Regions from separate parts of the Streptomyces venetus genome, predicted to be linked through region 1. Evidence: riboswitches for the same ligand, from Rfam matches in the RefSeq annotation. Region 1 holds a riboswitch; each other region holds the start of a gene.
What was found. A riboswitch is a leader RNA that binds a small molecule or an ion and turns the genes downstream of it on or off. The one in region 1 is predicted to bind cobalamin.
Positions count from the first base shown of each region.

Region 2: it holds a riboswitch for cobalamin, as region 1 does, so the genes downstream of both, ABEA82_RS26015 (energy-coupling factor ABC transporter permease) here and ABEA82_RS35235 (ABC transporter substrate-binding protein) in region 1, are expected to answer to the same signal.
Region 3: it holds a riboswitch for cobalamin, as region 1 does, so the genes downstream of both, ABEA82_RS12135 (CbtB domain-containing protein) here and ABEA82_RS35235 (ABC transporter substrate-binding protein) in region 1, are expected to answer to the same signal.

Region 1 covers NZ_BAABET010000014.1:68,637-78,962, reverse strand. The annotation lists gene ABEA82_RS35260 (hypothetical protein) at 1-174, opposite strand, end outside; gene ABEA82_RS35255 (SixA phosphatase family protein) at 323-865, opposite strand; gene ABEA82_RS35250 (hypothetical protein) at 862-1,629, opposite strand; gene ABEA82_RS35245 (ABC transporter ATP-binding protein) at 1,687-2,466, opposite strand; gene ABEA82_RS35240 (FecCD family ABC transporter permease) at 2,496-3,509, opposite strand; gene ABEA82_RS35235 (ABC transporter substrate-binding protein) at 3,506-4,522, opposite strand; cobalamin riboswitch at 4,606-4,766, opposite strand; gene ABEA82_RS35230 (CoA-binding protein) at 4,863-5,270, shown strand; gene ABEA82_RS35225 (4-hydroxybenzoate 3-monooxygenase) at 5,341-6,564, shown strand; gene ABEA82_RS35220 (ArsR/SmtB family transcription factor) at 6,566-6,925, opposite strand; gene ABEA82_RS35215 (cation diffusion facilitator family transporter) at 6,986-8,155, shown strand; gene ABEA82_RS35210 (YbaK/EbsC family protein) at 8,173-8,730, opposite strand; gene ABEA82_RS35205 (cupin domain-containing protein) at 8,774-9,346, opposite strand; gene ABEA82_RS35200 (DMT family transporter) at 9,444-10,301, shown strand.
Region 2 covers NZ_BAABET010000008.1:178,154-188,479, forward strand. The annotation lists gene ABEA82_RS26005 (MDR family MFS transporter) at 1-1,078, shown strand, start outside; gene ABEA82_RS26010 (serine/threonine-protein kinase) at 1,263-2,597, shown strand; cobalamin riboswitch at 2,675-2,859, shown strand; gene ABEA82_RS26015 (energy-coupling factor ABC transporter permease) at 2,890-3,597, shown strand; gene ABEA82_RS26020 (energy-coupling factor ABC transporter substrate-binding protein) at 3,594-3,962, shown strand; gene cbiQ (cobalt ECF transporter T component CbiQ) at 3,968-4,717, shown strand; gene ABEA82_RS26030 (energy-coupling factor ABC transporter ATP-binding protein) at 4,714-5,568, shown strand; gene ABEA82_RS26035 (maleylpyruvate isomerase N-terminal domain-containing protein) at 5,846-6,502, shown strand; gene ABEA82_RS26040 (zinc-dependent alcohol dehydrogenase) at 6,584-7,594, opposite strand; gene ABEA82_RS26045 (tautomerase family protein) at 7,587-8,018, opposite strand; gene ABEA82_RS26050 (TetR/AcrR family transcriptional regulator) at 8,127-8,711, shown strand; gene ABEA82_RS26055 (tautomerase family protein) at 8,701-9,183, opposite strand; gene ABEA82_RS26060 (ABC transporter ATP-binding protein) at 9,478-10,326, shown strand, end outside.
Region 3 covers NZ_BAABET010000003.1:502,851-513,176, reverse strand. The annotation lists gene ABEA82_RS12170 (ArsR/SmtB family transcription factor) at 1-218, opposite strand, end outside; gene ABEA82_RS12165 (MFS transporter) at 357-1,697, shown strand; partial or broken gene ABEA82_RS12160 (class I SAM-dependent methyltransferase) at 1,752-2,428, opposite strand; gene ABEA82_RS12155 (MDR family MFS transporter) at 2,412-3,680, opposite strand; gene ABEA82_RS12150 (PLP-dependent cysteine synthase family protein) at 3,677-4,804, opposite strand; gene ABEA82_RS38835 (MTB12 C-terminal domain-containing protein) at 5,616-6,242, shown strand; gene ABEA82_RS12140 (CbtA family protein) at 6,329-7,099, opposite strand; gene ABEA82_RS12135 (CbtB domain-containing protein) at 7,124-7,345, opposite strand; cobalamin riboswitch at 7,381-7,510, opposite strand; gene ABEA82_RS12130 (histidine phosphatase family protein) at 7,622-8,206, shown strand; gene ABEA82_RS12125 (FtsX-like permease family protein) at 8,947-10,326, opposite strand, start outside.

The DNA of each region.
Region 1 (10,326 bases):
GGCCCGGTCCCGGAAGATGCTGATGGACACCATCACCCCGCCACCGGCGTCGACCCAGTAGTAGGCCACGAACCCCGGGACCTGCTGGATCAGCGGCAGGAACCCCTCGTTCACCCGGCGTCCCGCCTCAGCCGGGTCGGTGACCCCTTCGTACCGCCGAAACACTGCGTGCATGGCTCGTCTCCTCATGGATCGCAAGGCGTTCTCCGAGGCCGTTCTTCGCGGCCGTCCCTCGCAGACGGCGTACCCGCCACGGCACCCTCGCCCAGCCCGAGCCCGGGCAAATCACCGGAAAGGCCCCACACCTGGGCGCGTGACCGGGCTACTTCTTCGCGCCCCGGGGAACGGTCACGGACGTGAGCAGCGCGCTGCCCGGGGCGAGGTCCGTCCAGGTCCCGCCGTGCCAGGACAGGACGGCGATCGCCGAGGTCGGGAACTTCGTGCGGACCTGCTCCAGGGTGTCGTCGAGGCCGTCACCGGCGAGTGCCAGGACCAGTTCCTCCAGTCCGGGGTTGTGGCCGATCAGCAGCAGCGTCTCCACCTCGGCGGGCACCTCGTGCACGACGGCCAGCAGCCCGGCGGGGCTCGCGGCGTACAGGCGCCGGTCGTGCCGGACCGGCGGCGGTGTGCCCCACTCGGCGGCGGCGAGGTCCCAGGTCCGGCGGGCGCGTACGGCGGTGGAGCACAGGGCGAGGTCCGGCAGGCAGTCGGCCTCGGCCAGGGCCCGCCCGGCGGCGGGGGCGTCCCGGCGGCCGCGCGGGGCCAGGGGGCGCTCGTGGTCGGCGACGTCCACGGGCCAGGCGGACTTGGCGTGCCGCAGCACGACCAGGCGGCGCAGCGGGCGCGCCGCGGTGCGGTCGATCATGACGGGGATCCCAGATCGCGGGTGAGGTCGAGGCCGAGGAGCCGGTCGACGTAGGCGTAGGTCTCGAAGCGTGCGCCGTCCGGCAGGTCCGGATCGGTCTCCACCTGGCGCAGCACGTCCAGCACGCGGGGGACGTCCAGGTCGTCCTCCCAGGCGTCCCGCAGCCGCCCGCGCACCTCGTCGGGGACAGGCCGTGAGGGTGACTGGGCCCAGCGGGCGACCGCACGGCGCCAACGGGTGAGGGTGGCGCGGGCCTCGTCGAGGACGGCCGTCTCCAGCCGGACGGGGGTGTCGTGGTGCCGGGCGAGCAGGGCGAGGCGCAGCACGGCGGGGTCGGTGTCGTCCGGTGTGCCCGGGTGCTCGGGGTGAGCCGGGGCGACATCGACCCGCACCCCGTCGGTCGCCACCGCCCCGCTCTCACCGGACACGTGGATCACCTGAGCCTCACCCAGCCCGGCGCTCACGTCGGTGCTGTCCTCGAACGGCCGGATGCCGAGCTCCGTGGCGCGCGCTCGCAGTTCAGCCTGTCGCCGGCCACCGGTCAGCAGGGCCCACACCGGGGTGCCGCCGAGTTCCAGGGTCCGGACGAGCACGTCCGCGACGAGCAGCACCCTCAGGTCGGCCGTGTCGAAGCCGGGCGCGTGCGCCTCGACACGGGTCAGGCCCCGGCGGGCGGGGGCGGCGTCGACCGGCTCGCCGGTACGGGCGTCGATGATGCGCAGCACGAGGCGAGCGTAGGCGGGTGAGCGCGCGCGTGCAGGCATGTCCGGCACTTTCCGGCCACCGTGGCGGGATTCCCCCACCAATGACACGGTCACCGCTCATGCCAGGGTGCCGAGGAAGCGTACGTGGGGCCGGCGTTCGGGACCTTCACGGCTGACGGCGGCCCGGACGCCGTACACCTCTGCGATGAGCTCCTCCGTGAGGACGTCACCGGGGTCGCCGGACGCCACGACCCGGCCCGCGCTCAGGACGACGACGCGGTCGCAGTACATCGCCGCGAGGTTGAGGTCGTGCAGGGCGACGACGGTGGTGACCGGCAGGCCTGTGACCAGGGCGAGCAGGTCGAGCTGGTGGTGGATGTCGAGGTGGTTGGTGGGCTCGTCCAGGAGGAGTTCGCACGGCTCCTGGGCGAGCGCGCGGGCGATCTGCACCCGCTGGCGTTCGCCGCCCGAGAGGGTGTGCCAGGGCTGGCCGGCCCGGTCGGCGAGGCCGGTGCGTTCCAGGGCGGCACGCACCGCCCGCTCGTCGTCCGCCGTGCCGGCCGTCCAGGCGCGACGGTGCGGCACCCGGCCCAGCCGGACCACGTCGACGACCGTCAACTCGACCTGTGTGTCGGCCTGTTGCTCGACCACCGCGAGGCGGCGGGCGACGGTACGGCGGGGCAGGTCGCCCAGCGGGGTGCCGTCGAGGGTGACGACCCCGGCGGTCGGCGTGAGCAGCCCGGCCAGCAGCCTGAGCAGCGTGGACTTGCCGGAGCCGTTCGGGCCGAGGACACCGACGGTGGAGCCGGTCTCCGGCGCGAGGACGACGCCGTCGAGGATGAGGCGCCCGTCGGCGCGACGGCTGATCCGGTCGGCCCGGAGCCCGGCGCCCTCCACCGGCTCCCCCGCACGCGTCCGCACCCGGCTCACCGCACCCTCCGTGTCCGGTACAGCACCGCCACGAACGCCGGCACCCCGATCAGTGACGTCACGACTCCCACCGGCACCTCCTGCGGATCCAGGGCTGTTCGGGCCAGGGTGTCCACCCACACCAGGAACACCGCACCGGCGAGGGCCGTGACCGGCAGCAGCCGCGCGTGGCCGGGACCGGCCAGGGCCCGGGCGGCGTGCGGCAGGACCAGTCCGACGAAGCCGATCGCCCCGGCCGAGCTGACCAGCGCGGCCGTGAGCAGGGCCGTGACGCACAGCAGCACCAGCCGGGTGCGGGCCACCGACACCCCGAGGGCGGCCGCCGCGTCCTGCCCGAAGGCGAAGGCGTCGAGGGTACGGGCGTACGACAGGCACACCCCCAGCGCCACCGCCAGGACGGCCAGGCACAGCCACACGTCGGTCCAGCCCGCGCCGCTGAGCGAGCCGAGCAGCCAGAAGAGCACGCCACGGGTCGTCTCGGCGTCGGCGGAGGTCAGCACGACGAAGGAGGTGAGCGCGGAGAAGAGCTGCATGGCGGCGACACCCGCCAGGACGACCCGGTCGGTGGTGCCGCCCAGGGTGTGACTGAGCAGCAGCACCAGCGCGAAGGAGACCAGGGCGCCGAGGAACGCGCCGGCGGACAGCGAGAGGGCACCGCCGCCCACGCCCAGGACGACGACCAGGACCGCGCCGGTGGAGGCGCCCGAGGAGACGCCGAGGACGAACGGATCGGCCAGCGGGTTGCGCAGCAGCGACTGCATCACCGCCCCGCACACGGCCAGCCCCGCGCCGCACACGGCCGCGAGCAAGGTGCGCGGCAGGCGCAGCTGCCAGACGATGCCGTCCCGGATCGGCGTCAGGTCGGAGCTGCCGAGCCCCAGGTGGGCCGCGGCGACGGACCACACGTCGGTGACCCGGATGTCGGCCGGGCCGACGGTGATCGCCAGGGCCAGGGAGACGACCAGCAGGAAGACCCCGCCGGCGCCGAGCGCCAGTGCGCGAACGGTCACTTCGCGAGCCCGAACTCGCGCAGTCCGGCGGCGACCTGCTCCACGCCCTCGACCGTGCGGATGGTCGGATTCATGGCCTGCCCGCTCAGCAGCACATACCGCTTGTGCCGGACCGCGTCCATGTTCCTGGTGACGGGGTTGGACTCCAGGAAGGCGATCTTCTTCGCGGCCGACTCCGCGGTCTGCGACTCGCGGGTGAGGTCTCCGATGACGAGGACGTCCGGATCGCGGTCGGCGACCGTCTCCCAGTTGATCTGCGGCCACTCCTCGTGCGTGTCGTCGAAGACGTTCTTCGCGCCGAGGGCACGGGTGATGATGCCGGGCGCTCCGCAGCAGCCCGCCATGTAGGGCGACTCGGAGTTGGCGAACCAGTACAGGAGGGTGACGTCGGAGGCGTCGATGCCCTTCGTGGCCTTCGCCATCCGCCGCTGGAGGGAGGCCACGAGGTCGTCGCCGCGCTTCCTCACCCCGAAGACGGTCGCGAGGTCCCGTACCTCGCCGTAGATCGTGTCGATGCCGAGCGCCCCGGCGCGCGTGCCGTCGCCACCGGCCGAGTTGTCCTTTTCGGCGCAGTCGGACGGGGAGACGTAGGTGGGCACGCCGAGCTTCTCGAACTGCTCACGGGTGGCGACGCCGCCCTTGCCGAGGGTGGAGACGAAGGACGCGGCGACGAAGTCGGGGTCGGCGTCCAGCACCCGTTCGAACGACGGGTTGTCGTCGGCGATGCGCGGCACCTTCGCGTTCGCCTTCGCCAGGCCCTTCATCACCGGGTCGGTCCAGGTGGCCGTGCCCGCCATGCGGTCGGCGAGGCCGAGGGAGAGCATGATCTCGGTGGTGCCCTGGTTGAGGGAGACGGCGTGCTCGGGCGCGGCCGGGACGCGGACCTCGTGGCCGCAGTTGTCGAGGGTGACGGCGGCCTTCACGGTGTTCGGCTGCGCGTCGCCGCAGCCGGCCAGGAGGAGGGAGCCGGCCGTGAGCAGGACGGCGGCGCGGGCGGGTCGGGCGAGGGGCACGGACACCAGTCCTCAGTCGTCGAGGGCCCGATCGCGGAGCCCGGTCGTACGGTGCTCCCCCGCCGCGTGCGGCCGCGGGGGCCGCCAGCAGGTCTTCGGACTCGGGTTCACCCGGTGCGGGACGCCTTCCCGGACGACTCGCACGCCGTCCAGTGGCCGAGGCCCCGCCCGTCCCCCTCACCGCTGCGCGTCAGTTCCGGATTCGCACCGGATTCCCTGACCCACGTACATGGGTTCGACTGGCCTCGGCAAGCTATCACGGGGGCCGCCGGGGAATCACCGCGCGCCCTGCGCCGTTCTCCGGAGAGCAGGTCATTCCCGAGGTCGGAGGAGGCCGCCGGTGTACGGCGACGAGGAAACGGTCCGCAGGATCCTCACGGAGCTGGGCGACACCTGGGCCGTGGTGGGCCTGTCCTCGAACCAGGCGCGCGCGGCGTACGGCGTCGCCGCCGTGCTCCAGCGGTTCGGCAAGCGCGTCGTGCCCGTGCACCCCAAGGCGGAGACGGTGCACGGCGAGCGGGGGTACGCGAGTCTCGCGGACATTCCCTTCGACGTGGACGTCGTGGACGTGTTCGTGAACAGCGACCTGGCCGGTGCGGTCGCGGACGAGGCGGTCGCCAAGGGCGCCCGGGCCGTGTGGTTCCAGCTCGGGGTCGTCGACGCGGCGGCGTACGACCGGACCCGCGCGGCGGGCCTGGAGATGGTGATGGACCGCTGCCCGGCGATCGAGATCCCCCGACTCGGGTGACCGCGGCGGTCCCCGAGGCGGGGGCCCACCGGCCCGGGTCGCGTGCGGGGCGTGCCTCCATAATGAGCCCATGACCCACGCCGCCCCGCCTCCGAACTCCTGCACGCCGCAACGTTTCCCCGTCGTCGTCGTGGGCGCCGGGCCCGCCGGGCTGACCGTCGGCAACATCCTGCGGGCCGCGTCCGTGGACTGCCTGGTGCTGGAGACCGAGACCCGGGAGTTCGTCGAACAGCGGCCCCGGGCCGGCGTCATCGAGGAGTGGGCCGTGCGCGGCCTGGAGAAGCGGGGCCTCGCCCGGAACCTGCTGGACCGCGCGGAGCTGCACACCGCGTGCGAGTTCCGCTTCGAGGGCGAGCGGTTCCGGTTCCCCTTCGGCGAGCTGACGGGAAGTCACCATTTCGTCTATCCACAGCCGTTGCTGGTGACCGACCTGCTGCGTGAGTACGCCGACGTGCGGGGCGGGCAGGTCCGGTTCGGGGTCCGGGACGTGCGCCTGCACGACATCGACAGCGACCGCCCCTCGGTGTCGTACACCTGCCCTGAGACGGGTGAACAGCAGGTCGTGCACTGCGACTTCGTGGCCGGCTGCGACGGGGCACGCGGGGTGACCCGGGCCTCCCTGCCGCCGGAGCGGGTCCGTGTCGCACGGCACGACTACGGGACCGGCTGGCTGGCCCTGCTCGCCGAGGCCCCGCCCTCCGCCGACTGCGTGCTGTTCGGCTGCCACGCGAACGGGTTCGCCGGGCAGATGCCGCGCAGCCCGGAGGTGACCCGCTACTACCTCCAGTGCCCGCCGGGCGACGACCCGGAGAACTGGCCGCACGACCGCGTATGGGCCGAGCTCCAGGAGCGGCTCGGGGCGACGGGTGTGCCGCCGCTGACGGAGGGCCGGCTGATCGAGAAGCGCGTGCTGGACATGCACGACTACGTGGTCGAGCCGATGGTGCACGGCCGGCTCCACCTCGCCGGCGACGCGGCCCATCTGGTCGCGCCCATCGCCGCCAAGGGCATGAACCTGGCCCTGCACGACGCCTTCCTGCTCGGCGACGCGCTGGTGGCCCACCTGAACGACGGTGACGACAGCGGCCTCGGCGGCTATGCGCAGGCGTGCCTGCGGCGGGTGTGGGACTACCAGGAGTTCTCGCAGTGGCTGGCCGAGGTGTTCCACGGGCCGGCGTCGGGCGACCCGTTCCGCGCGGGCACCTCGATCGCCCGGCTGCGCCGCCTGTTCTCCTCGCCCCTGGCGGCCGCCGCCTTCGCCGAGAAGTACCTCGGGACGGCCGCGCGGCACTGACTCAGTCGTGGACGGGCCGGTCGGTGAGCCGGTGGTCGGCCACGTTCAGGGCCTCGTCCACGAGCCGGCGCAGATGGCCGTCGCGGAGTGAGCAGATCACCCGGCGGCCCTCCTTCCGTGTGTTCACCAGACCCGCGAGGCGCAGGCGGGCCAGGTGCTGGCTGACGGCCGGCCGCGCCGCCCCGCACGCCTCCGTGAGCGTTGTGACATCGGCCTCTGCCCTGGTCAGGGCGTGCAGCAGGGCGAGCCGGGTGCGGTCGCCGAGCAGGGCGAGGAGTTCGGCGGCGAGCGCGAACTGTTCCTCGCCCGGGGTGCGCGGATACGCATCGTCCGCAGGTGACAGGTGCATGCGTGCGCTCATACGCACATAATGGCGCCATGGGCGTGGGCACGTCCACGCGCGCACCGGAAGGAGACCCACGTGAGCGATCGGCACGACCACTCGCACGGGCACGGGGACGCCGACCACCCGCACGGGCACGGGCACGGGGACGGCGGCCACGGGCACGGGCACCAGTACGAGGGCCATGTCCACGAGCACGCCGGCCACGGGCACGGGCACGGCGACCACGGGCACGAGGGTCACGCGCACGGCCACTCCCCCGACGGCCTCCGCCACCGGCTCTCCCACCTCCTCACCCCGCACTCCCACGAGACGGCCGACAAGGTGGATTCCGCGCTGGAGTCCTCGGCCCGCGGCATGCGGGCGCTCTGGGTCTCTCTCGCGGTGCTCGGCGTGACGGCGCTCGCGCAGGCGGTCGTGGTCGTCGCCTCCGGCTCGGTGGCGCTCCTCGGAGACACCGTGCACAACGCCGCGGACGCGCTGACGGCCGTACCGCTCGCGATCGCGTTCGCGCTGGGCCGACGCGCGGCCACACGCCGCTTCACCTACGGCTACGGGCGGGCCGAGGACCTGGCGGGGCTGGTGATCGTGCTGACGATCGCCGCGTCCGCGGTCTTCGCGGGCTGGACGGCCGTCGACCGCCTCCTCGCCCCGCGGCCCGTCGAGCACGTTCCGGCGGTCGCCGTGGCCGCCCTCGTCGGATTCGCGGGCAACGAGTGGGTGGCCCGCTACCGCATCCGCGTCGGCCGGGCGATCGGTTCGGCCGCGCTGGTCGCCGACGGACTGCACGCCCGGACCGACGGATTCACCTCACTGGCCGTGCTGTTGGGCGCCGGGGGCTCGGCCCTGGGCTGGCAACTGGCGGACCCGATCGTCGGGCTGGCGATCACGGCCGCGATCGCGCTGGTGCTGCGGGACGCGGCGCGGGAGGTGTTCCGGCGGGTGATGGACGCGGTCGACCCCGCCCTGGTGGACCGGGCGGAGCGGGTGCTGACCGAGGTCACGGGCGTGCGCGGCGTGGGTGAGCTGCGGCTGCGCTGGATCGGTCACCGGTTGCGTGCCGAGGTGGCGGTCGTGGTGGACGGCGACGTGACGGTACGCGAGGCCCACCGCATCGCCGTCGAGGCCGAGCACGCACTGCTGCACGCCGTGCCGCGCCTGACCGCGGCGCTGGTCCACGCCGACCCGGCGCCGTCCCCCGGCGAGGCCGACCCGCATCTGCCGCTGGCCCACCACGCGATGGCGTAGACCGGGAGCGGCGCAGGTCAGGCGAGCCCGAGCCCTTCCAGCACCACCGCGCCGGGCAGCTCCGCGAACGCCTTGCCGGGCACCAGCAGCTTGCCGCGCCGGCGGCCACTGCCGACCAGGACGTACGGCAGGTCGGCGACGGCCGCGTCCACCAGCACGGGCCAGTCGCCGGGCAGTCCGAGCGGGGTGATGCCGCCGTACTCCATGCCGGTCTCCCCCGTCGCCGTGTCCATCGGAGCGAACGAGGCCTTGCGGGCACCGAGTTGGCGGCGTACGGCGTTGTTCACGTCGACCCGGGTGGTGGACAGCACGACGCACGCCGCCAGGGTGGCCTCGCCGCCGCGCTTGCCCGCGACGACCACGCAGTTCGCGGACTGCTCCAGCAGGTCACGGCCGTAGTGCTCCACGAAGGTGGCGGTGTCGGCCCACTCCGGTTCGGTGTCCACGTAGAGGATCTGCTCGGCGGGGACGCTGCCCCGCCAGGTGCGTACGGCGTCGGCGACCGGGCTCGTCAGCTCGTCGAGGCAGGCGGGGGCCGGGCGGGCGTCGTCGAAGTGTCCGATGGGTGTGCGCATGGCCGCACGCTAACAACACCGGGCCGTCGCAGGGCCGGGCGGCTCAGGACACGGGCGGCACCGAGACGGCCATCATCATCTCCATCGGCAGGTCCCCGGTGTTGCCGTACGTGTGCGGGGTGTTGGCCTCGAAGGAGACGCTGGCGCCCGCGGGCACGCGGTACTCCACACCGTCGACGGTCAGCGTCAGCTCCCCGGCCGTGACGTGGAGCAGTTCGACGGTGCCGGCGGGGTGCGGGTCCGACGGGCTGCTCTCGCCGGGCATCAGGCGCCAGTCCCACATCTCCAGGGGGCCGGGCGCCTCGGTGCCCGCGAGCAGCCGGTTGTAGCTGCCGGACTCCGTGTGCCACAGCCGTACGGCCTGCTCGGCGGGGACGATGCGGACCTTCGGGCCCTGCTCGTAGTCGAGGAGCGTGGTGATGCTGACGCCGAGCGCGTCGCCGATCTTGACCACGGTGCCGAGGCTGGGGTTGGTGCGGGCCTGCTCGATCTGGATGAGCATGCCGCGGCTGACACCCGCCCGGGCGGCGAGCACGTCCAGGGTGAAGCCGCGCACCGCGCGCCAGTGCTTGACGCTGCGCGCCAGGGACTGGGTCAGCAGGTCGAGGTCCGACACATTCCGTCCAATATTCTGTATGACACAGTGCAACAGACTGCACTATGGTGTGGTTGACCTGATCGTTCACCGAACTGTACTGCGAGGCATCCGTACGATGACAGCGCTCTTCGCCCTGGCCACCAGCCTGCTGTGGGGACTCGCCGACTTCGGCGGCGGACTGCTGACCCGGCGCACCCCCGCGCTCACCGTGGTCGTGGTGTCGCAGTCGATCGCGGTGACCGTGCTCGGCGCGGTCGTGGTGGCGACCGGCGGCTGGAGCGAGGCGGGACCGCAGCTGTGGTTCGCGGTGGCCGCCGGTCTGGTCGGGCCGGTGGCGATGCTCGCCTTCTACAAGGCGCTCGCGCTGGGCCCGATGGGTGTGGTCTCGCCGCTGGGCTCGGTCGGGGTGGCCGTGCCGGTGGGCGTGGGTCTGGTGCTGGGCGAGCGGCCCGGCGTGCTGCAGTTCGTCGGCATCCTGGTCGCCGTCGCGGGCGTCTGCCTCGCCGGCGGCCCCCAGTTCCGCGGCGCCCCGGTACAGCGCCAGGCCATCGCCCTGACCCTCCTCGCGGCGTTCGGCTTCGGCGCGGTGATGGCTCTGATCGCCGAGGCGTCCGCCACGCTGACCGGCCTGTTCCTCGCCCTGTTCGTGCAGCGGGTGACGAACGTCGCCGCCGGTGGACTGGCGCTGTACGTGTCGGCGCGGCGCGGTGCGCCCGCCCTGCCGGCGGACGGTTTCCCCTGGCGCTCGCTCCCGGCGCTCGCCTTCGTCGGCCTCGCGGACGTCGCGGCGAACGGCACGTACTCGATCGCCGCGCAGCACGGCCCGGTCACCGTCGCCGCCGTGCTCGCCTCGCTCTACCCGGTGGTGACGGCGGTGGCCGCGCGGGGCGTCCTGCGCGAGCGGTTGCGGGCGGTGCAGGCCGCGGGGGCGGGGCTGGCCCTGGTGGGGACGCTCCTGCTGGCGTCGGGCTGACCGGGCTCACCAGGCCGTGCCTTCA
Region 2 (10,326 bases), on a different contig from region 1:
GCTGGTCGGGTTCGTCCTCGGGCTGCGCACCTTCAGTCAGCAGGGGCTGTTCGTGGTGGGCGGCTGGCTCGTCGACCGGTGGGGAGTCCGCCCGGTGGTGCTGGCGGGATGCGTGCTGCGGATCGCCGGGTTCGCGTGGCTCGGGTACGCGGAGACGACCTGGTCGGTGATCGGCGCCGTGCTGGTCATCGGTTTCGCCGCCGCGCTGTTCTCCCCCGCCGTGGAGTCCGAGGTGGCCCGCCAGGCGGTGGACTGGGAAGCGGCGGGGCACGGGGCGCGCACCCGCGTCCTGGCCCTGTTCGGCGTGGCGGGCCAGATCGGGGCCTTCGCCGGCCCGCTGCTCGGCGGGCTGCTGCTCGCCGTCGACTTCCGCACCGCGTGCCTCGCGGGAGCCGCGGTCTTCGTGCTCGTCCTCGCCGGGCACCTGTGGCTGATGCCGCAGCACATCCCGGGCCGGGGCCGCGCCCCGCGGCGGGGCGGGGTGCGGACGCTGTTGCGCGACCGCCGCTTCCTGGCGCTGTGCGGCGCGTACGGCTCGTACCTGCTCGCCTACAACCAGCTGTACCTGGCCCTTCCGGACGAGGTGCAGCGGGCGGCGGGTTCCCAGGCGCCGCTGTCCTGGCTGTTCGCGCTCTCCTCGGTGCTCGTGGTCTTCGCTCAGCTGCGCGTGACCGGGTGGGCCGGCGACCGGCTCGACCTGCACCGCTCCATGACCGCCGGGCTGCTGCTGATCGCGTCCGGTTTCGCGGTGGTGGCCGTCACGCGCCCCGCCGGCTGGACGGGCGTCGCCGGGCTGCTGCCGGCCGCGGGTTTCGTGGTGCTGCTGACGGTGGGGCAGATGCTGGTCGTGCCCGCCGCCCGGGCCTGGGTGCCCGACCTCGCCGAGGAAGGCCGGATCGGCCTCTACACGGGTGCGCTGTCGTCCGTCTCCGGTCTGATCGTGCTCGCGGGCAGCGCGGCCACCGGCTTCCTGCTCGACCTGGGCCTCCCGGCCGCCGTGCCCTGGCTGGTCCTCGCCGCCGTGACGGCCCTCGCGGTGACGCTGCTGCCGCGCCGGGTGGAGGGCGCGGCCGCCTGACACGGGTGGCCACGGCGGTCACGTGGCGCCAGTATCCTGGGTCGGCTGCGGCACCCCCACATCAACCTCCGCGGGAAAGCGGGGAGTTGCGCCTGCGGCGACGACCTTCCCACGAGCATGAGGACGAGGACGAGTGCTGCTAGCGGGCCGCTACCGGCTGGACACTGAGATCGGGCGCGGCGGAATGGGAGAAGTCTGGCGTGCGTACGACCAGATGCTCGCCAGGGCGGTGGCCGTCAAGTTACTGCTGCCGCAGGACACGGACGCGACGGCGGCCTCCCGGTTCCGTCTGGAGGCCCAGACCGCCGGGCGTCTCAACCACCCCAACCTCGTCGGTGTCCTGGACTTCGGCGAGCACGACAACCGGCTGTTCCTGGTGATGGAACTGGTCGACGGTGACAGCCTCTCCGGAGTGCTGGCCGTCTCCGGCGCGCTCACCGCCGAGCGGGTGGCGACCCTCGCCGCGCAGGCCGCCGCCGGACTCGCCGCCGCGCACGAGCAGGGCATCGTGCACCGGGACGTCAAGCCCGCCAACCTGCTGCTGGACGTCCACGGGACGCTCAAGATCGGTGACTTCGGCATCGCGCGCTTCCTCGACGATCCCGGCGCGGCACTCACGGCGACCGGCCAGATCGTCGGCACCGGCCTCTACCTGGCGCCGGAACGGGCCCTGGGCAAGCCCGCGAGCCCCGCCTCCGACATGTACTCCCTGGGCTGCGTGCTCTACCAGCTCCTCAGCGGCCGCCCGCCGTTCCAGGCGGACACCGCCGTGGCGCTCCTCCACCAGCATCTCGACAACACCCCCGTGCCGCCTCGCGAACTCGGTGTCACCGGTCTCCCGCCGGCCTTCGAGAGCTACCTGCTCGCCCTGCTCGCCAAGCGGCCCGAGGACCGGCCCACGGCCCAGCAGACCGCCGAGTGGTTCGCCGGCGGCGCCTGGCGGGGTCTGCCCGAGCCGCTGCCGGAGGCCGCGTTCCCGGCGCCGCCCTCCGAGCCGGGAACGTACGCGGCGGCCGAGAGCTCCGCCCCGGCCACGTACGCGCTGCCGACGGGGTCCCGCACCGCCCGGGAGGGGCGTTCACGTCGTGCCGCTCCGCGCAACGCGCCGGGCAACCGGCCGCGCGTGGCCGCGACGGCCGCCGCTGCGGCCCTCTTCCTGGCCGCGATGCTCGCCGGCATGATGTGGTTCGCTCCCGACGACACCGCGACGCAGGGCACGGAACCCGACGCGTCCCCGTCCGCGAGCAGCCCTGCCGCCCCCTCGTCAGCCGAGTCCGCCGACCCTCTCGGGTCCGCCCCGGCGGGCGACGGGGCGCCGACCGTCGGCACAGTGGCCGATGTCACTCCCTCCACCACGGCGCCCGCTCCCCCGACCTCCGCGGCCCCGGAACCGAGCTCCACGGCCCCGACGGAGGAGACGAGCGACACCAAGCCGGAGAAGGCGGACAAGCCCCAGGAGGCGAAGCCCGAGCCGTCCCAGGAGGGCGCGGGGGACGATGACGACGAGGGCGACGACTGAGGAGTTCTGCGCCGGTGTGCCGGGGGGCGCCCCTTGCGCGCCCCCTCGGGTGGCTTGTCATCGCCCTCGTCCCGGCACTACTGTCACCACGCCTTGGTGAACGGGAAATCCGGTGTGATGCCGGTGCGGCCCTCGCCACTGTGATCGGGAAGTCCGGCTCCGGCCCTCGCGGGCGGCCACTGGGTCCTCAGGGACCCGGGAAGGCGGAGTACGGGCGGTGGGACCCGTGAGCCAGGAGACCGGCCAAGGCGCGTCAACCATCCACGAGGTGCTGGAGAGGGTCTGCTGAGCCATGCACATAGCCGAGGGTTTCCTTCCTCCGGCGCACGCGGTCGCCTGGGGCGTCGCGTCGGCGCCGTTCGTCATCCACGGGGCCCGGTCACTCACCCGTGAGGTGCGCGAGCATCCCGAGAGCACTCTGCTCCTCGGTGCCTCCGGCGCCTTCACCTTCGTCCTGTCCGCCCTGAAGCTGCCCTCCGTCACCGGCAGTTGTTCCCACCCCACCGGCACGGGCCTGGGAGCCATCCTGTTCCGGCCGCCCATCATGGCGGTGCTGGGCACCATCACCCTGCTCTTCCAGGCCCTGCTGCTCGCGCACGGTGGTCTCACCACGCTCGGCGCCAACGTCTTCTCCATGGCGATCGTCGGGCCCTGGGCCGGATACGCGGTGTACAAGCTGCTGCGGCGGTTCGACGTGCCGCTGATGGTCACCGTGTTCTTCGCCGCGTTCGTCGCCGACCTGTCCACCTACTGCGTCACCAGCGTGCAGCTGGCGCTGGCCTTCCCCGACCCGGGCAGCGGGTTCCTGGGGGCGCTCGGCAAGTTCGGCTCCATCTTCGCGGTCACGCAGATTCCGCTCGCGGTGAGCGAGGGTCTGCTGACGGTGCTCGTGATGCGGCTGCTGGTGCAGTCCAGCAAGGGCGAACTGACCCGGCTGGGTGTGCTCCTCGCCGAGAAGCGGTCCCGGACCGAGGCCGGGACCGAGGCGGTGACCCGATGAGCAGGAACACGAAGATCAACGTTCTGCTGCTGGTCCTCGTGGCCGCGCTCGCCGTGCTGCCGCTCGCACTCGGCCTCGGCGACCACAAGAAGGAGCCGTTCACGGGCTCCGACGGCGAAGCCGAGACGGCGATCACCGAGATCAAGCCGGACTACAAGCCGTGGTTCTCGCCGCTGTACGAACCGCCGTCCGGTGAGATCGAGTCGGCCCTGTTCTCCCTCCAGGCGGCGCTCGGCGCCGGTGTCCTCGCCTACTACTTCGGCCTGCGCCGGGGGCGGCGGCAGGGCGAGCAGCGGGCACTGGAGCGGGTCGCGGCGAGCCAGGAGCATGACGCCGCCGAGGAGTCCACGGTCGAGAGGGCCTGAGTCGCGTGCTGCCGATCGACGCTGCGGCGCACAGCAGTCGCTGGCGCCGCCGTCATCCCGTGGACAAGGCCGTGCTCGGGCTGGGGCTGACCGTGCTGGCCGTCTCGCTGCCGCCCTGGCCGGGCGCGGCCCTGGTGCTCGTGACGGCCCTGGTGGTGCTGCTGGGTCCGGCCGGTGTGCCCTGGCAACGGCTGTGGCGGGCCTATCGGGTGCCGTTGGGGTTCTGTGTGACGGGCGCGGTCACGCTGCTGGTCCAGGTCGGCGGCCCGGGGGGTTTCGTCTCCCTCGCCCACGACGGGCCGGTCCGGGCCGGTGAGTTGCTGCTACGCACCTCCGCGGCCTCCCTGGGCGTGCTGCTGTTCGCCTTCACGACGCCCATGTCGGACCTGCTGCCGCGGCTGGTCCGGGCCGGGATCCCGGCGCCCGTCGTGGACGTGGCGCTGGTGACGTACCGCATGAGCTTCCTGCTGCTGGACTCCGTGCGCCGGGTCCGCGACGCGCAGGCCGCCCGGCTCGGGCACACCTCGCGGGCCGCCGCCTGGCGTTCGCTGGGCGGGCTCGGCGCCACCGCGTTCGTCCGGGCCTTCGACCGGGCGGCCCGCCTCCAGGCCGGTCTCGCCGGGCGCGGCTACGACGGCACGCTGCGCGTCCTGCTGCCCGAAGCCCGCGTCTCCGTCCGCTTCACGGCCGCCAGTTGTGCCCTCCTCGCGGCGCTGGCAGTCCTCACCTTCGCACTGGAAAGGCCGCTGACATGAGCGAGCCCGCCCTCGTCGCCCTGCGGGGCGCGTCCTTCGCCTACGAGGACGGCCCCGCCGTGCTCAGCAGCCTCGACTTCGACATCGCCGAGGGGCGTGCGCTCGCCCTGCTCGGCCGCAACGGCAGCGGCAAGACCACGCTGATGCGGCTGCTCAGCGGCGGACTGCGCCCGGACGAGGGCCGGTTGACGGTCGAGGGGCAGCCGGTGACCTACGACCGCAAGGGCCTGACGCGGCTGCGGACGACCGTCCAGCTGGTGGTGCAGGACCCGGACGACCAGTTGTTCGCGGCCTCCGTCGAACAGGACGTGTCGTTCGGTCCGCTGAACCTCGGTCTGCCCGACGGGGAGGTGCGGGCGCGGGTGGCGGAGGCGCTCGCCGCGCTGGACATCACCGCCCTGGCCGACCGGCCCACCCATCTGCTCTCCTATGGGCAGCGCAAACGCACCGCCATCGCGGGCGCGGTCGCCATGCGGCCCCGGGTGCTGATCCTCGACGAGCCGACGGCCGGCCTCGACCCGGACGGCCAGGAACGCCTCCTCACCACACTCGACAGGCTTCGCGAGACCGGTACCACGGTGGTGATGGCCACCCATGACGTCGACCTCGCCCTGCGCTGGGCCGACGACGCGGCGCTGCTCACCCCGTCCGGCGTCCGCACCGGGCCCGCCCCCGTGGCGCTGGCCCGCACCGATCTCCTCCGGGAGGCGGGGCTTCGGCTGCCGTGGGGTGCCGCGGCCACGGATCTCCTGCGCGCCCAGGGGCTGTTGACCGAGTCGGCGCCCGGGCCGCGCACCGCGGACGAACTCGCCGCCCTCGCGACGGAACGGCTGGGTGCGGCCGGCGGCTGAGCGTCGGCGCACCCGGCCGGGTCAGCTCGCCGTCGCCTCGGCCGCACGGAGGAGGTGCTCAGGGGTCGGGAGAGGCCCATGTGACAGCAGAGGCGTTACCGACGGCCCCAGGAGTTCTCGGGGCCGCCAGAGTGGTGTGCGGCTGAACTGGTCGGCAGCGCATGGGAGTTCCCGGGCGCGTGACGCAGAGGTCGCGTGCGGACCGGTCGGGCACATCGACCGCCGAAATGCGCTTGTCCGCCCCGACGGCCGGCACTACGTTGCCGACGTGGATCACGTGGATCTCTTCTCACGCTCCTGGACGGCGTTGCGCACGGCGGTCGCCGGGCTCCGCGACGAGGACTTCGCGCGGCCGTCCGGCTGTACGGGCTGGCTGGTGCGGGACCTGGTGTGCCATCTGGTCATCGACGCCCAGGACGTCCTGATCACCCTCACCACCCCGTCCGACCGGGAACCGACCCGGGACGCGGTGAGCTACTGGGACGTCAGCGCCACACCGCCGACCGGCGAGGACCCGCTCGACGCGCTGACGGTCCGGCTGGCCGCCGCGTACGAGGACCCGAGGCTGCTCGTGTTCCACCTGGACGACGTCGGCTCCGCGGCGGGCCGCGCCGCCCTGCTCGCCGACCCGGCCCTCAGGGTCGGCACCCGCGACGAGGTCCTCACCGTGGCCGACTACCTCTCGGCGTACGTCATGGAGTGGACCCTGCACCACCTCGACCTGATCGCGCACCTGCCGGACCCGGAACTGCCGCCGGCGCAGGGGCTCACCCGGTCCCGCGAGATGCTGGAGCGGATCGCGGGGAGCCCCTTCCCCGCGTCGTTCCACGACCGGGACGCCCTGCTGGTCGGCACGGGCCGGCGCGCGCCGACGGCAGCGGAGCGGTCCGAGCTGGGTGACCTGGCCGCACGGCTCCCGCTCTGTCTGGGGTGACCACCCGCCCCGGCACACGGCGCCGCCCGACCTGTCCGGGCTGGAGTTCGGCGACTCCTCCGGCATCACGCCCGGGCGTGGTCAGTCGCCGGACCTGACGAAGACCGGCTTGAGGTGTTTCTCCGGCAGGGCGGCCGGCAGGTCCTCCCAGTCGATGACGTGGGAGACGACCTTCCGGGGGTCGACCTTGCCGGAGGCGGCGAGTTCGAGGGCGTCGGGGATGTGGGCGCGGACGCTGTCGCGGGCGACGCGCAGGGTGACGCCGGTGAGGTACATGTCGAGCAGGGGGAGCTCGCCGGGGCGGAAGTGGTTGCCCGCGCTCTCGCAGATCCCTTCCGGCGCCAGGCACTTGACGGCCAGCGAGAGCTGTTCGACGCGGCCGGTGGCCTCGACGGCGATGTCGTAGCCCTGCGGGATCGGTTCCAGGGTCTCGGCGGTGGCGGCTCCGAAGGCCCTGGCCAGGTCGCGGTGTCCGGGGTCGGGGTCGACGTAGAGCACGTCGGAGGCGCCGAGCGCGCGGGCGATGTCGCACACGTACAGGCCGATGCTGCCGCGGGCCACGACCAGGACCCGGGCACCGGGCCGGGCCCTGAGATGCGGGGCGACCAGGCGCCAGGCCAGGGACCAGTTGTCGCTGGCGGACGCCATGGCGACCGGGTCGAGACCGGTGGGCAGCGGGACCAGCATGGCGTCGGCGTAGGGCACGCGGACCAGGTCGGAGAAGAGGCCGCCCCAGCTGCCGCCGATCGGTGCGCCGTACATCGCCATGTAGGGCACGGCGGTGCAGTGCGCGGTCAGCCCGGCCCGGCAGCGGTCGCAGGTGCCGCAGTTGATGGACCAGGGGACGACGACCAGGTCGCCGGGGGCCACGGCGGTGACGGCGTCGCCGGTCTCGACGACCCGGGCGACGCACTCGTGGCCGAGGGCGAAGGGCGGCTCGATGAAGCCGTGCCCGGCGAGGATCGAGGAGTCCACGTCACAGGGGGTGGCGGCGACCGGGGCGACGATCGCCTCCTGGTCGGACCGGAGCTCGGGGTCGGGTGCCTCGCGCCACTCGACGGTGCGCCTGGCCACGTAGGTCAGTTCACGCATCGCCCTGCTGCCCCTTCGCCAGGGCGACCAGGTCGGCGTAGCGGATGACGGAGCCACCGGCGCCCCAGGTGCCGTCGGGCTGTTCGTGCACCAGCACCCACACCCGCAGCGCGTCGTCCTGGGCGAGTCCCGCCGCGGCCAGCACCGTCTTCGTCGCCTCCTCGACCAGGCCCGCCTTGCGGCGCTCGGACAGGGCGCCCTGCGGGACGGTGACCTCCACGAGGAATCGCGGCGCCCCGTCCTCCGCGGTGCTCTGCGCGCCGTCGGGCAGTTCGACGAGGTAGCTCCACGCCTGGGCGCGGAAGAACGCGGTGTCGGGTGCGCCCTCCCAGCGCAGCAGCACCGTGGCGAGGTCGCGCTGGACGCTCCGGCGTCCCGCTTCGGTCAGTGCGCCGGCCGGGGCCGTGAGCCGGATCATCGGCATGGGGGTACCTCTCTAGGTTCTCTCAGGGCTATGACAGTCGTTATAGACGACGGTCACGCTAGACTATGACGGTTGTTATAGCCAGTGGGGTCAGAAGGGATCGCGTACGTGACCAAGCCCAGCCCGACGGCGCGCGAGCGGATCGTGGCCGGTGCGGCCGACATGATCAGCCGGCGCGGCCTGAACGCCACGAGCATCCGCGAGACGGCCAAGCACGCCAGGGCGCCGCTCGGCTCGACGTACCACTACTTCCCCGAGGGCAAGCAGCAGTTGGCCACGGAGGCCGTGCGCCACACCGGCGCGTGGGCCGCCCGCAGCCTGCGCCGGGAGTTGGAGGCGGGCCCGGTCGCGGGGCTGCAAGCCTTCCTCGCCCTGTGGCGCAAGATCGTCGTGGACAGTGACTTCCGGGCCGGCTGCCCGGTCCTCGCCGTCTCCATCGAGGAGCCTCCCGCGGACGAGACGCCCACCGCCCTGACGGCCGCCGCCGAGGTCTTCGACGAATGGGAGAGCCTGCTGGCCGGCTCCCTGCGCGAGCACGGCGCCGATCCCGAACAGGCGGCGCAGGTCGCGACGCTCGTCGTCGCCGCGGTCGAGGGGACCGTGGCCATGTGCCGCGCCAAGCGCAGCACCCAGCCGCTGGACCGCACCGCGGCCCAGCTTGAGGCGCTGATCCTCACCACGATCAGGGCCTGACCGCCAACGCCGCCCGGACGGCCTCGGCCCGTTCCTCGGTGAACACCCCGCTCGCGAGGAGCGGCAGGATCGACAGCACACCACCGGAAGCACCCCAACTGCCTTCGTCGATCACCCGGAAGGTGACCCACCACGCCGGCGAGGGTTCGTCCTGCCCGCACGCCGCCGCCAGCGCGGCGAGGATCCGCTCGATGACCTGAGCGCGCACGTCCGCCTGCCAGGCGGCGTCCATCACCGCGACATCGACGACCATCACGTCGGCTTCCGGTCCGGCATCCGCCAACAGCCGCCCGCCGATGGCCATCATGTCCCGCTCGCGCTCGACGAAGTGCACCTGGAACCCGACCCGGGCGGCCGGCGCGGGCTGCCCGACCTCGGGCACCAGCACCGCGTCGGTCAGCGTCCGAGCGAGCTCGCGGCGCTGCTCGACGCCGAGGCGTCCCGTCGGCGCGGTCACGGTGATGATCGTCACGGCACTCTCCTATGACAGTCGTTATAGAGGACAGCAGGCTAGCACTCGTCTATAACGACTGTCATAGGCGGCCGGGGGAGCCAGTCGAGGGCACCACCGTCCGCCCCCAGTCCGCCCACCGCGCCTCCGGGGCGCTCCCCGCGCACCACCGTCCGGCCGGAAAACGCTTGGACTCCGTGGTCGTTGTCGCGGGACACTTCCGGACTCGACCCGAAATCCACGCATTCGTTGCGGCGACGACCCCTGCCCGCGCAGACGCGCCGGCGGTCAGCCGCAGGACGACACAGGGGTGGGATGGAAACGCCGGAATCACGCAGGATTCGGCCGGGCAAGCGCTCGGTACTGCTCGCACTTCGCTACTACGGGCGGGAGTTGGCCCGGCTCCGCCGCTGGACCGCACCCGCCATGGTGCTCTCGGCGCTCGGCAACATCGGAATCAACTACGTGGCGCCTCTGATCGTCGCCAAGCTCGTCGGCGACATGGCAGGCGACCGCGACGTCACGGTCGCCTCGACCCTGCCGTACGTACTGGGCTTCGCCGGTGTCCTGCTGCTCGCGGAGGCCCTGTGGCGCGTCGCCCTGCACTGTCTCAACCGCGTCGACGCCCTCGGCATCGAGCACCTGTACGTGATCGGGATGGACGAACTGTTCGCCAAGGACGCGGCGTTCTTCCAGGACAACTTCGCCGGATCGCTGACCAAGCGTGTGCTGAGCTTCGCCTCCCGGTTCGAGCCGTGCGTGGACACCCTGGCGTTCCAGATCGTGGGCAACTTCGTGCCGCTGACGTTCGGGGCCGTGGTGCTCTGGCGCTACGAACCGCTGCTCGTCGTCGGGCTGCTGGCGATGATCGCGCTGACCGCGGTGCTGGTCGTGCCCCTCATCCGGCGCCGCCAGCGGCTGGTGCACCAGCGTGAGGAGGCGATCGCCCTGGTGTCGGGCCATGTGGCCGACAGCCTGATGAACATGGACACGGTACGGGCGTTCGCCGCCGAGGAGCGTGAGGCCGCCGAGCACCGCTCCCGCGTCGCCACGTCACGCCGGCTCAGCCTGCGGTCGTGGGACTACGGCAACCTGCGCATCGACACGCTGGTGGCGCCGATGTCGGTGCTGACCAACGCGGTGGGCCTGCTGCTCGCGGTCGGG
Region 3 (10,326 bases), on a different contig from region 1:
AGCTTCGCCAGGTGCTGGCTCACCGCCGTCCGGGACGCCTCGCACCGCTCGGCCAGTGAGCCGACGTCCGACTCTCCTTGGGCGATCAGCCACAGCAGGTGCAGCCGGGTCACGTCGGACAGCATCGCGAACACCTCGGTCGCCTCCGCCAGGCGCGCGCTGTCCGGGGGACGCAGATGCGCACCAGGTGCAGTTGGCAGGGACTCGCGAGCAGGCATGCAGACAGCGTAGAGGCCACAGCGGGCAGATGTGGGCGCCAGGGATCTCGGCTTGAAGCCAACATGTGCGCAGGTGCGCACTTATGGGTACTGTGAAGCCGGCCGTGCTCGTCTCCCAACCCGCCGAGGGACCGCCGCATGCTCTGCGTCCTGCGCAACCGCACGTACCGGCACCTGTTCATCGCCCAGGTCATCGCCCTCGTCGGCACCGGCCTGGCCACCGTCGCGCTCGGTCTGCTGGCGTACGACATCGCGGGCGCCGACGCCGGTTCGGTGCTCGGCACCGCGCTCGCGATCAAGATGGTGGCGTACGTGGCGATCGCACCGGTGATCGGTGCGATCGCCGACCGGCTGCCGCGCCGGGCCCTGATGGTCGGCGCGGACCTGGTCCGGGCCGCGGTGGCGCTGATGCTGCCGTTCGTGGACCAGGTGTGGCAGGTCTACGTCCTGATCTTCCTGCTCCAGTCGGCGTCGGCCGCCTTCACGCCGACCTTCCAGGCGGTCATCCCCGACGTGCTGCCGGCCGAACGCGACTACACCCGGGCCCTGTCGCTGTCCCGACTCGCCTACGACCTGGAGAGCCTGTTCAGCCCGGCTCTCGCCGCAGTGCTGCTGTCGCTGGTGACCTACAACTGGCTGTTCCTGGGCACGGTGGCCGGCTTCCTCGCCTCGGCGGCCCTGGTGGTCTCGGCGGTCCTGCCGAAGCCGGTCGCCGCGGCTGTGTCACGCACGGGCGGCGCGTACGCCAAGGCCACTGCCGGGACCCGCCTCTTCTTCGCGAGGCCGGAGCTGCGTGCCCTGCTCGTGCTGAACCTGGCGGTGGCGGCGGCGAGCGCGATGGTCACGGTCAACAGCGTGGTCTACGTCCGCGACCAGTTCGGGCGCGGTGCGGCGGACCTGTCGTTGGCGCTCGGGGCGTTCGGCGGCGGCTCGATGGTGGTGGCCCTGTTGCTTCCCCGGCTGCTGGAGCGGGTGTCCGACCGTTCGGTGATGCTGCGCGGAGTCCAGCTGCTCACCGTCGTGTTCGCCGGGCTCGGTGTGATCACGGCGGCCGGCAGCGGAGGCCGGCGCTGGACCGCGTTGCTGCTCGCCTGGGCCGCCTTCGGCGCCGGGTGCTCGATGGTTCTCACCCCGGCCGGCCGTCTGATCCGCCGCGCTGCTCCTCCCGAGGAGAGGACGGCGGCGTTCGCGGCGCAGTTCTCCCTCTCGCACGGCTGCTGGCTGCTGACGTATCCGCTGGCCGGCTGGCTCGGCGCGGTCACGGGGATGCGATCGGCGGTGGCCGCGCTCGGTTCGATCGCCTTGGTGTCCGCCCTGCTCGCGGCACGGCTGTGGCCGTCGCAGGCACCGGGCCCGGTCGAGCACGAGCACAACGACCTCCACGACGGCCATCCCCATCTGGTGGATGCGGCTCGCGTGCAGGGCGGCTGGCGGCACCGGCACCACCACCTGCCCGACGGGCTGCACGCACACCGGTGAGGAGATGCCGTCGAGCACCGGATCAGCACTCGACGGCTTGCGATTCTCCTGTGATCAGATCCTGGCGATCAGCCCGTACCGTTCGTCGCTGACCGGGTGCCCCCACAAGTCGCTCTGGTGACTGAGGCCTTCGACGCGCAGGTCGGCCACCAGGGGCCGTACAGCGGCGGACGGGTCCTCGGCGCCGGTGCCTAGGGCAGCGTCTCGGCACCGGCCACGTAGGGCTTGCCGGTCTGACCTGCCTCCCTCCACCGGCCCTCGACCAGGATGAGCCTGCCGCCCGGACGGAGCCGGGCGATCCAGGCGCGCAGTGCGGACTCGGGGTCGGGCGGAGTCCACAGCAGATGGCGTGACAGGACGACATCGAGCCGGTCCGCCTCGGTGGGCGGATCGGCGGCGTCGCCCGCCATGAATCGGCCGGGAAGGCCGGCTGCCGTGAACTTGTCCCGGGCCTGGTCGGCCATTTTCGGAGCACAGTCCACCCCGGTGACCCGGTGACCGCGCTCGGCCAGCAGGCGGGAGAGCGACCCCGTGCCGCACCCCACATCGAGGACGTCCGCGGCTGCGTCAGGCATCCAGGACGTCAGGCGCTGGGCCCACGCCGTTCGGGTCGTCTCATGGCGCAGGCCATGATCCCGTTCTTCGTCGAACACGTCGGCGGCGGCGTCCCAGTAAGCGGTGATGGCAGCTGAGTTCGTCGTGGGGGCGACGCTGTCAGCCGGCACCGACATCGCCTGCTGCCGACGCCGGCACGGCCACTGGCCGCGGCACGAGGTATCCGGCACGGTGCAACTGAGCCACCAGCGCCGCACAGGCCAACCCCGTGGTGGCCAGCACGGCCCACGGCAGCCAGGACACGCCCACGTCGAACAGTGCCCCGACGGCGAGGTTCCCGAGCGAGATCGCGATACCGGAGGCGGTGTTGTAGGCGCCGTAGTACGTCGCGACCAGCCGATCGCCGGCCAGACGTACGACGGTGTCCATCTCGAAGGGGTAGAGCAGCGCACCGCCCCAGGCGAGCAGCGCTGCGCACACCATCAAGGCACCCACCCCGAGGGCCGTGTCGCGCGAGTCGGGCAGCAGAGGCAGAAAGGCCGCGCCCATCACCGCCAGCCCGCACACGATCGCCCTGGGTCCGGGCAGGTTCCGCTTCGCCCAAGCCGTCAGCTTCGGCTGGCCCGACAGGGCCGCCAGCGCCGAGACGGCGAAGATCGCGCCGGTCACCAGCCCGGCCCGCTCGCCGAAGAGGTCGCGGGCCCGCAGCGGGAGGGCGAGGTAGACCTGGAAGGCCAGGACGTACGAGCCGCTCATCGATGCGGCGAAGAGGAGGAAGGGCCGGTTGGCGGCGATGGTGCGCCAGTCGGCGGCGACCGCCCGCCAGGCCGGCTCGGCACCGCGGTCGGCCGGCGGCCGTGCGGGCAGGGCACGTGACTGCAGGACGGCCAGCACGCCGAAGATGAGCGCCGCGACCGCGCACACCGCGCTGAAGTCCCAGGCCAGCAGGGCGAGCCCGGCGAGAGGACCGACGAGGATGCCCGCCTGGTAGAAGACGTTGAAGGCCGCGAACGCCTCCACGCGCCGATCCTCACCAGCCTCGGCGGCCAGATAGGCACGCACGGCCGGATTGAACAGCGCCCCGGCCAGACCCGTCAGCGCCGAGGCCAAGATCAGCACCGGCAGGCTTCCCGCCATCGCGAGCAGCCCGAAGGCGACCGTCCGCAGGGCGCATCCGGCCAGGATCATCGGCTTGCAGCCGTAGCGGTCGGCGAGGGTGCCGCCCACCAGGAACATGCCCTGCTGGGAGAGGTTGCGCACGCCCAGCACCAGGCCGACGGCCCACGCCGCAAGTCCGAGGCCGTGGGCGAGATGGTCGGCGAGGTAGGGCATCAGCATGTAGAAGCCCAGGTTGATGGCGAACTGGTTGACCATCAGCAGCCGGGCCGGCCGGTCGAAGGAGGCCACCTGGGCCCACAGCCGCCTCATCGGACACCTGCCTGCGCCGCCGCCTCGCGCCCCAGCGGATCCCGCACCCGGCCGCACCGGGTCCAGCGGTTCACCACGCACTCGTCCGGCTCGGCGATCTCGTCGGGCCCCGGCGCGGGCTGATGGGCGAGCAGGTTGTGTTCGAGGCACCAGGCGTCGTTGTAGACGGTCTCCAGGTAGCGGTGCGGGCCGTCCGGGAAGATCGCGGCGATCCGGGTGCCTGCGGGATACGTCCGCGCCACCCACCCGGCCACCAGCGCAACGGCCCCGACACTCCAGCCGCCGGACGCGTAGTGACGGCGGGCCAGCTGGCGACAGGCCCACACCGCCTCGGCCGGTGCCACCCAGTGGACCTCGGTGAAGGCGTCGTAATGGACGTTGGTGGGGTGGATGCTCGACCCGAGCCCCCGCATGAGGCGTGGCGCGGCGGGCTGGCCGAAGATGGTCGAGCCGATCGAGTCCACCCCGATCAGCCTCAGCTCGGGACAGCGTTCGCGAAGCACCGCCGCCGTGCCGGCCGAGTGCCCGCCGGTACCCACCGCCGCGACCAGGACGTCGATGCGGCCGAGTTGGGCGACGAGTTCGGCGGCCAGCGGGCGGTAGGCGGCCGTGTTGTCGGGATTGTGGTACTGATCCGGGCAGTACCCGCCCGGAGCGGCATCCAGGAGGGCGGCGACCCGCGCGCGGCGGGCCTGCTGCCAGCCGCCGTCGGGATGAGGCGCGTTCACCATGTCGACCCGCGCTCCGACGGCGGTGAGCAGCCGGACCACCGACCGCTCCATGCCGGGATCGGTGACGACGGTGACCGGATGGCCGTACGTCAGTCCGGCCAGGGCCAGGCCCAGGCCGAGGGTCCCGCTGGAGGACTCGATGATCGGAGCGCCGGGTACGAGATCGCCGCGGCGCAGCGCCTCGCGGACCATGTGCAGGCCGGGCCGGTCCTTGATGCCGCCCGGGTTGGCGCCCTCCAGCTTGGCGAAGAAGCCGTGGCCTGAAGGGGCGAAAGGCTCGTCGATCCACAGGATCGGGGTGTTGCCCACCAGGTGGGCCGGGCGGCCGGCGATCTGCGGGGCGGGGGCGACGGCCCCGAGGGCCGAAGAGGATTCGAGCAGGGAGAGGTCCATGAACGTAGGGCTCCTTCGCGTCCGCCGGTCGGGCGGGCGCGGTGCTGGCGGTGTGGGGGCGCGCGGGCACGCCGAGCCGCGATCCGCTGCCTCGGGGCGCGGACCCGGTCACGGCGTGGGGGTCGCCTACTGCCGCCAGAGGCAGTGCTGGGCGCACATGGACCGGCCGTGTGCGGGTGGGCGGGCATCGTCCCTAGCGCCGTCACGGCCCGGAAGTGCGCTCGGCACGGGGCGGTCGACGACCGGATCGGCCGGCTGAGGCGTGCGGGCCGGGAGGTCTGCCTCGCCCCTCACGCGGTCAACCGCATGGTCGAGAACTTCCCCGGTGTCACCATGTGTGTGTCCATGGGCGGCCCCGAGCGTCACCGGCGCCGCGGCCTCCACTGCGGGAGCGGTCACGGTGAGCGGCCTATGGGGGCTCAGGAAGCCCGGCGCATGCGCACCCAGCAAGTGGGTGGCTACCAGCAGGATCAGTCCGATGAAGAGGACAGACGGCGCGAGGCGGCGCTGAGCGCGGCTGGCGGCCATCAGACTGATCACGCACGCATCGTAATGAATCGACAGCACAGGGTCATGATCCGGCGCGCTGAGCACCGCCGATCCACCGGATCAGAGTCTCTGGATGCCCCAGAAGGCGGCGATGAGCACGGCGACCGCCGCGGCCACCACTGCGACGGCCCACGCGGCGCGCCGTATCCACGGGCTCACACTCCTTCGATGCCCGGGATGCCGCACACCATGCCGTGTGGAGGATGAGCGCGGGGAAGGGGGGGAACACGGGACAAGAGACACCTTCGAGGAGGAAGAGGCCATGGGGCCAGGCCGGCGATCGCTCTGCGCCGTCGTCATGGCAGCCGCGCTCTCGTCATCCGTCATTTCCTGCACGGACGACGAACCCCGGCCCCAGCCCGTCCCGTTCTCGACACCGGCCGGAACTTCGACTCGCCCCCTCCCGCCCACCACCTCCGCTACCCCCACGCCGACCGCAACCGCCCCCGAGGATCCGGCAGAGGCAGAGGAGCAGGTCCGCGACTCCTGGGCTCGCTTCTTCAGCCCGGAGACCTCGGTCGAGGAGAAAACGGACGTCGCTGAGAACGGCGGTTTGTACCAGCTGATGATCGAGGCACTCGCCAAGGACCCCAAGACCCGCGCCCTACGAGTGCGCGTCGATGCGGTGACCTTCACCTCCGGTCTGCACGCCCGTATCGACTACACCCTGTTCTCCGGAGACCGGAAGGTCGAACCGGACGGCCCGGGGACGTCCGTGCGGCAGGGAGACACATGGAAGGTCTCGGCGAAGACCGTGTGCTCCCTGACGAAGTACGGCGACGACGTCCCCCAGGCCCCGATCTGTTCGGAGCCCCGCGGCCAGGGCCCACGGGTCGGAGCCGCGCTGCCCGCACAGCACGGGCCCGCGCCGGGAGCATCCAACCGGTGACGGCTGTGTCCCGAACGCCGACTGTGTCCCGAACGCGGTGGACGACCCCGCCGGAGTCTCCGGTCGGGGCCGTCGGAAGGACGTGCTCACTGCGGCACGGGGGCTTTCCGTGTGCCACTGCTCTGTTCACCGGCACCGGCCCTCGAGGGAGCCATCACCCGTTCGGCGAGAGCTCCGAAGACCAGCCCGAAGGCAGTCCACAAAGTCACCTGTACGGCGAGCGCGGCCAGCCGGAACTCCCACAGCACGGCGGCCGGGAAGTGCTCCGGGACCTTGTTGAAGGACGGCAGGAACGCGTACGCGAGCCCGACGGCCAGGACGAAGAACGCGCCCGCGGCGACCGTTGCGTTCCAGTTGCCCAGCCGTGGCGCCAGGCGCTTGCCCAGGATCACCGCGCCGACGGTGAGCAGCACCCCGAGCACCATCATCAGGAAGTACAGCGTGGTGCGCTGGCCGATCGTGTCGGGATCACCGACCGCGGGCGGATTGGCCGGGTACTTCAGGAACGGCACGACGTACACGGCGACAAGGCCGGAGGCCGCGAGGAGCAGTGCACTCGCACGCGGCCCGAAGCGCCCGATACGGCCGAGCGCGAAGCAGTACGCGAGGGCGGCGATGCCGCCGAAGGCGACACCATAGATGAGTACACCGGTCGACAGGCCGGCAGTGGACTGCACGGTGCGGCTGACGACTTCCACGCCGTGTTCGTGTTCGTGGGCATGCGCTTCCTCATAGGCGATCGCCGCGTCGACGCTCGGCTCACCCAGGAAGTAGGAGACGAGGAGCGCGAGCAGGCCCGCGGCGAGTCCCGCGAGCATGCCGCGCACCAGAAGTTTGCGGACAGTTGCCGAGTTCATGGGCTCGTGCGTTCCCTGCTGCCGTCAGTGGCAGGGGAAGCCGAGCAGGTGGCGGGCGTCGTGCACCCATTCGTGAACGTCCTCTCCGCTCATCACGGAGGTGGCGCTCTGCTCGACCCCGACGAAGTAGAGCAGGACCAGCATCAGGATGCCGAAGAAGACCGCCCAGGGCGCGATGGCGCCGATCGGCAGTTTGGCGGGTACGGCGGTGGGTGTGGTGGTCGGCTGAGCGACAGACTGCGCCATGGCAGGCCCTCCTGGGGAACTCGCGTCCCGTCTCGGTGGTGCACAGGACGACGGGGCGGGTCTGACTTGCGCGGCCCGCACCAGGGGTGCGAACCGGGCTTACAGTGGCGCGACCGTGCCGGAATTCCACCGGCTTCCGCGAAATCCGTCGTCGATATCGACGAGAAGGTACCGCGCGGGGAGCGGTCGGCCAAGGGCGCGTGGAAGCACGACATTGAGGCACGGGGGCTGTGAAGTGCCTGAGACAGCAGCGGCGTTGGAGGCCAGGGCGGACGTATGACGAGCCGAGTGACGTTGATCTCACCAGCCATCAGCGCGGCGCTGCGGGAGGCCCGCTTCGACGACGGGTGCCCGTTGGACGCCTCCGGCCTGAAGCTTGCACGGGCATCGGCTGAGGGCCTTCCGCCGGTGGACCGTGCCTGGGTCGCTCCAGCAGTGCGCTGTCGTGAAACGGCGAAGGCTCTCGATCTGGACGCGACTGTCGTACCCGAGCTGGCCGGGCTGGATGTAGGGCGCTGGCGTGGCGCGACCCTGGCCGAGGTGAGCACACAGGAGCCGGCGGCAGTGGGCGAGTGGCTGGCGGATCCGGAGTCGGCACCACACGGCGGAGAGTCGGTACGGCACTTCTGCGATCGGATCGCCGCGTGGATGGAGTCGGCCGCGGAGTCGGCAGGCCGGAGCGTCGCCGTGGTGGAGCCGGAGGTGGTGCGGGCCGTGGGGGTGCGAGTGCTCGGCGCCCCAGAGTCGGCATTCTGGCGGATCGACGTCCCGCCTCTGTCCACAACGGAGCTCAGCGGGCGTGTGGGGCGCTGGAACATACGGCTCGGCCAGCCTCTCAGGCAGCCGACCGAGCCGCCCTGACAACGTCCTCTGGGCATATGAAGCCGCCGCTCAGAGCCTCGAAGCCCCGGGGCGCTACACCGTGCGAGGCAGCCAGGGCGCACCGGGGGCGGTCAGGGCGGCGGTCCGGTATGGAAGGTTCGGGGCTTCAGCCTCGCGTCCAATGGAGAGCATGACTGATCAGCCCTCGTCCACGGGGCTGCGCGGTGGAACCCTGGGACTCCACCCACCAGTGTTCGTCAGCCGCGGTGCAGCCAAGCCCTCTGGCGGCTCCCGACCGGAATGCCACTGGCGCTGTGACGATCGACAGGCGTCAAGCCCAGGTAATCAGCCCGCCCCTTCTCCTCCCCCTCCTCAATGTCCTCGCGGGCCTCACGTCCGGGCCGCAGCGACCACAGCAGCATCGTGAGCGCTGATCGGCAGCAGGAAACGTAGAACATGCGGGCACAGCGAACACTCCGGTGTCGGTTAAGGCACGCCGAAGCCAGGCGTGCATGGTGACGTGGTGCGGTGGAGTGCCGTGTGGTTACGGCGCGCAGGGCTGGGCCCGGTGCAGCAGGACCGTGAGCCGCTGCGGGCATGGCAGTGACGCTGCGGGTAGCGGTCGGCGCGCCGGCCGGGGCAGCGGTGTACCCGCCAGCCTCAGGACGAGGCCGATGACGTACAGCAGCCACGGCCACCAGCCACGCACCGTGCCACCATGTCCCGCACCACTCGTCGTCTGACCGTGGCCGGGATCAGCACGCGAGGGGCGCGGTACGTCACTCCCGCACACCCGCCAGCTCCACCGGGCGTCGGCGCAGGGCGAGCGCGGCCGGGACGGTCGCGGAGGCCACGGCGAGGACGGCACAGGCCGCCGTCGTCATGCCCAGGGCCTGCCACGGCAGCGTGATCGCGGCCGGGGCCGACAGCAGGGCGAGGGCGCCCCCCATTCCGGCCAGGTTCACGGCGGCGACCAGGAGGCCGAGGAGCGCGCCGGCCGCCACCACCGCCAGGGCCTCCGCGCCGGTCAGCCGCAGCACCTGCCACCGGGTGGCACCGGCCAGCCGCAGCGCCGCCAGGTCGCGGACCCGGTCGGACGTCGCCATGACCATGGTGTTGGACACCGAGATGCCCGTGTAGAGCAGGGCGATGCCGAGGACCAGCAGGAGGCCGAGGCGGGTGGTGCGGTTGGTGCCGGGGTGGCTGTCCCGGATCCACTGGTCCCGGGTGAGGACCTGCCCGTTCCCGGCGCCGAGCGCCGTGCGCAGGGCGGTGGCCACGGCTCCCGGCTCCGCCCCGGCGGCCAGGGCCACGTCCACCCGGTCGACCGTGGCGCCGGGGGCGTTGCGCGGGGTGAGGTAGACGCCGTTGCCGCCCGTGCCGGTGGTCATCACCGCGGCGATCCGCAGGGTGCGCGGCGTCCCGTCGCCCAGCCATACCCGGACCCGCTCGCCCACCCGGTGCCGCTGCCACTCCTCGTTGACGATGATCGAGTCGTCGTCGAGGCCGCCCACCTCCCCGGCGGACAGCGGCAGGCGCGCGGTGGCCGCCAGCGGGCCGGGGGCCGCGGCACGGGCCTCGGAGCGCACCAGGGCCACGCCGTCCTCCAGGACGTGGACGGCCGTGGAGGACGAGGGCGAGACGACCGTGCCCGGTACCGCCCGCAGCTTGCGCAGGGTGCTGGCGTCGAAGCCCGTTCCGCCCGCCGGGGTCACGACGAAGGCGGCGGTGGTGCGTTCGTCCGTCTCGGCGGCCCTCGCCCCGTTCAGGGTCGCGGTGGCGCCGAGCAGGGAACCCGCGAGGGCGACCGTGACCAGGACGGGGGCGGCGAGGGCGGCGGTACGGCGTACCCCGGCGGCGGTGTTCTCCCGCACCAGCAGGGCGCAGGCCCCCGGCAGCGGGGCGAGCAGCCTGACCAGGGGACGCAGCACGAGCGGGGAGAGCAGGGCGGCGGCGCTGATCAGCAGCATGGGCCGGCTGACGTAGGTCTTGCGGTGCAGCAGGTCGCCCGGGTCGCCGGTGAGCGCGAGGGCCAGGGTCACCGCGGCGGTCAGCAGCAGGGCCGTACCGCACAGCAGGCGGCCCCGGGGCAGGGTCCCGCTGTCGGCGGACGCCTCGCGCAGTGCCTCGGTGGGGCCGGTGCGGCCCGCCCGCCAGGA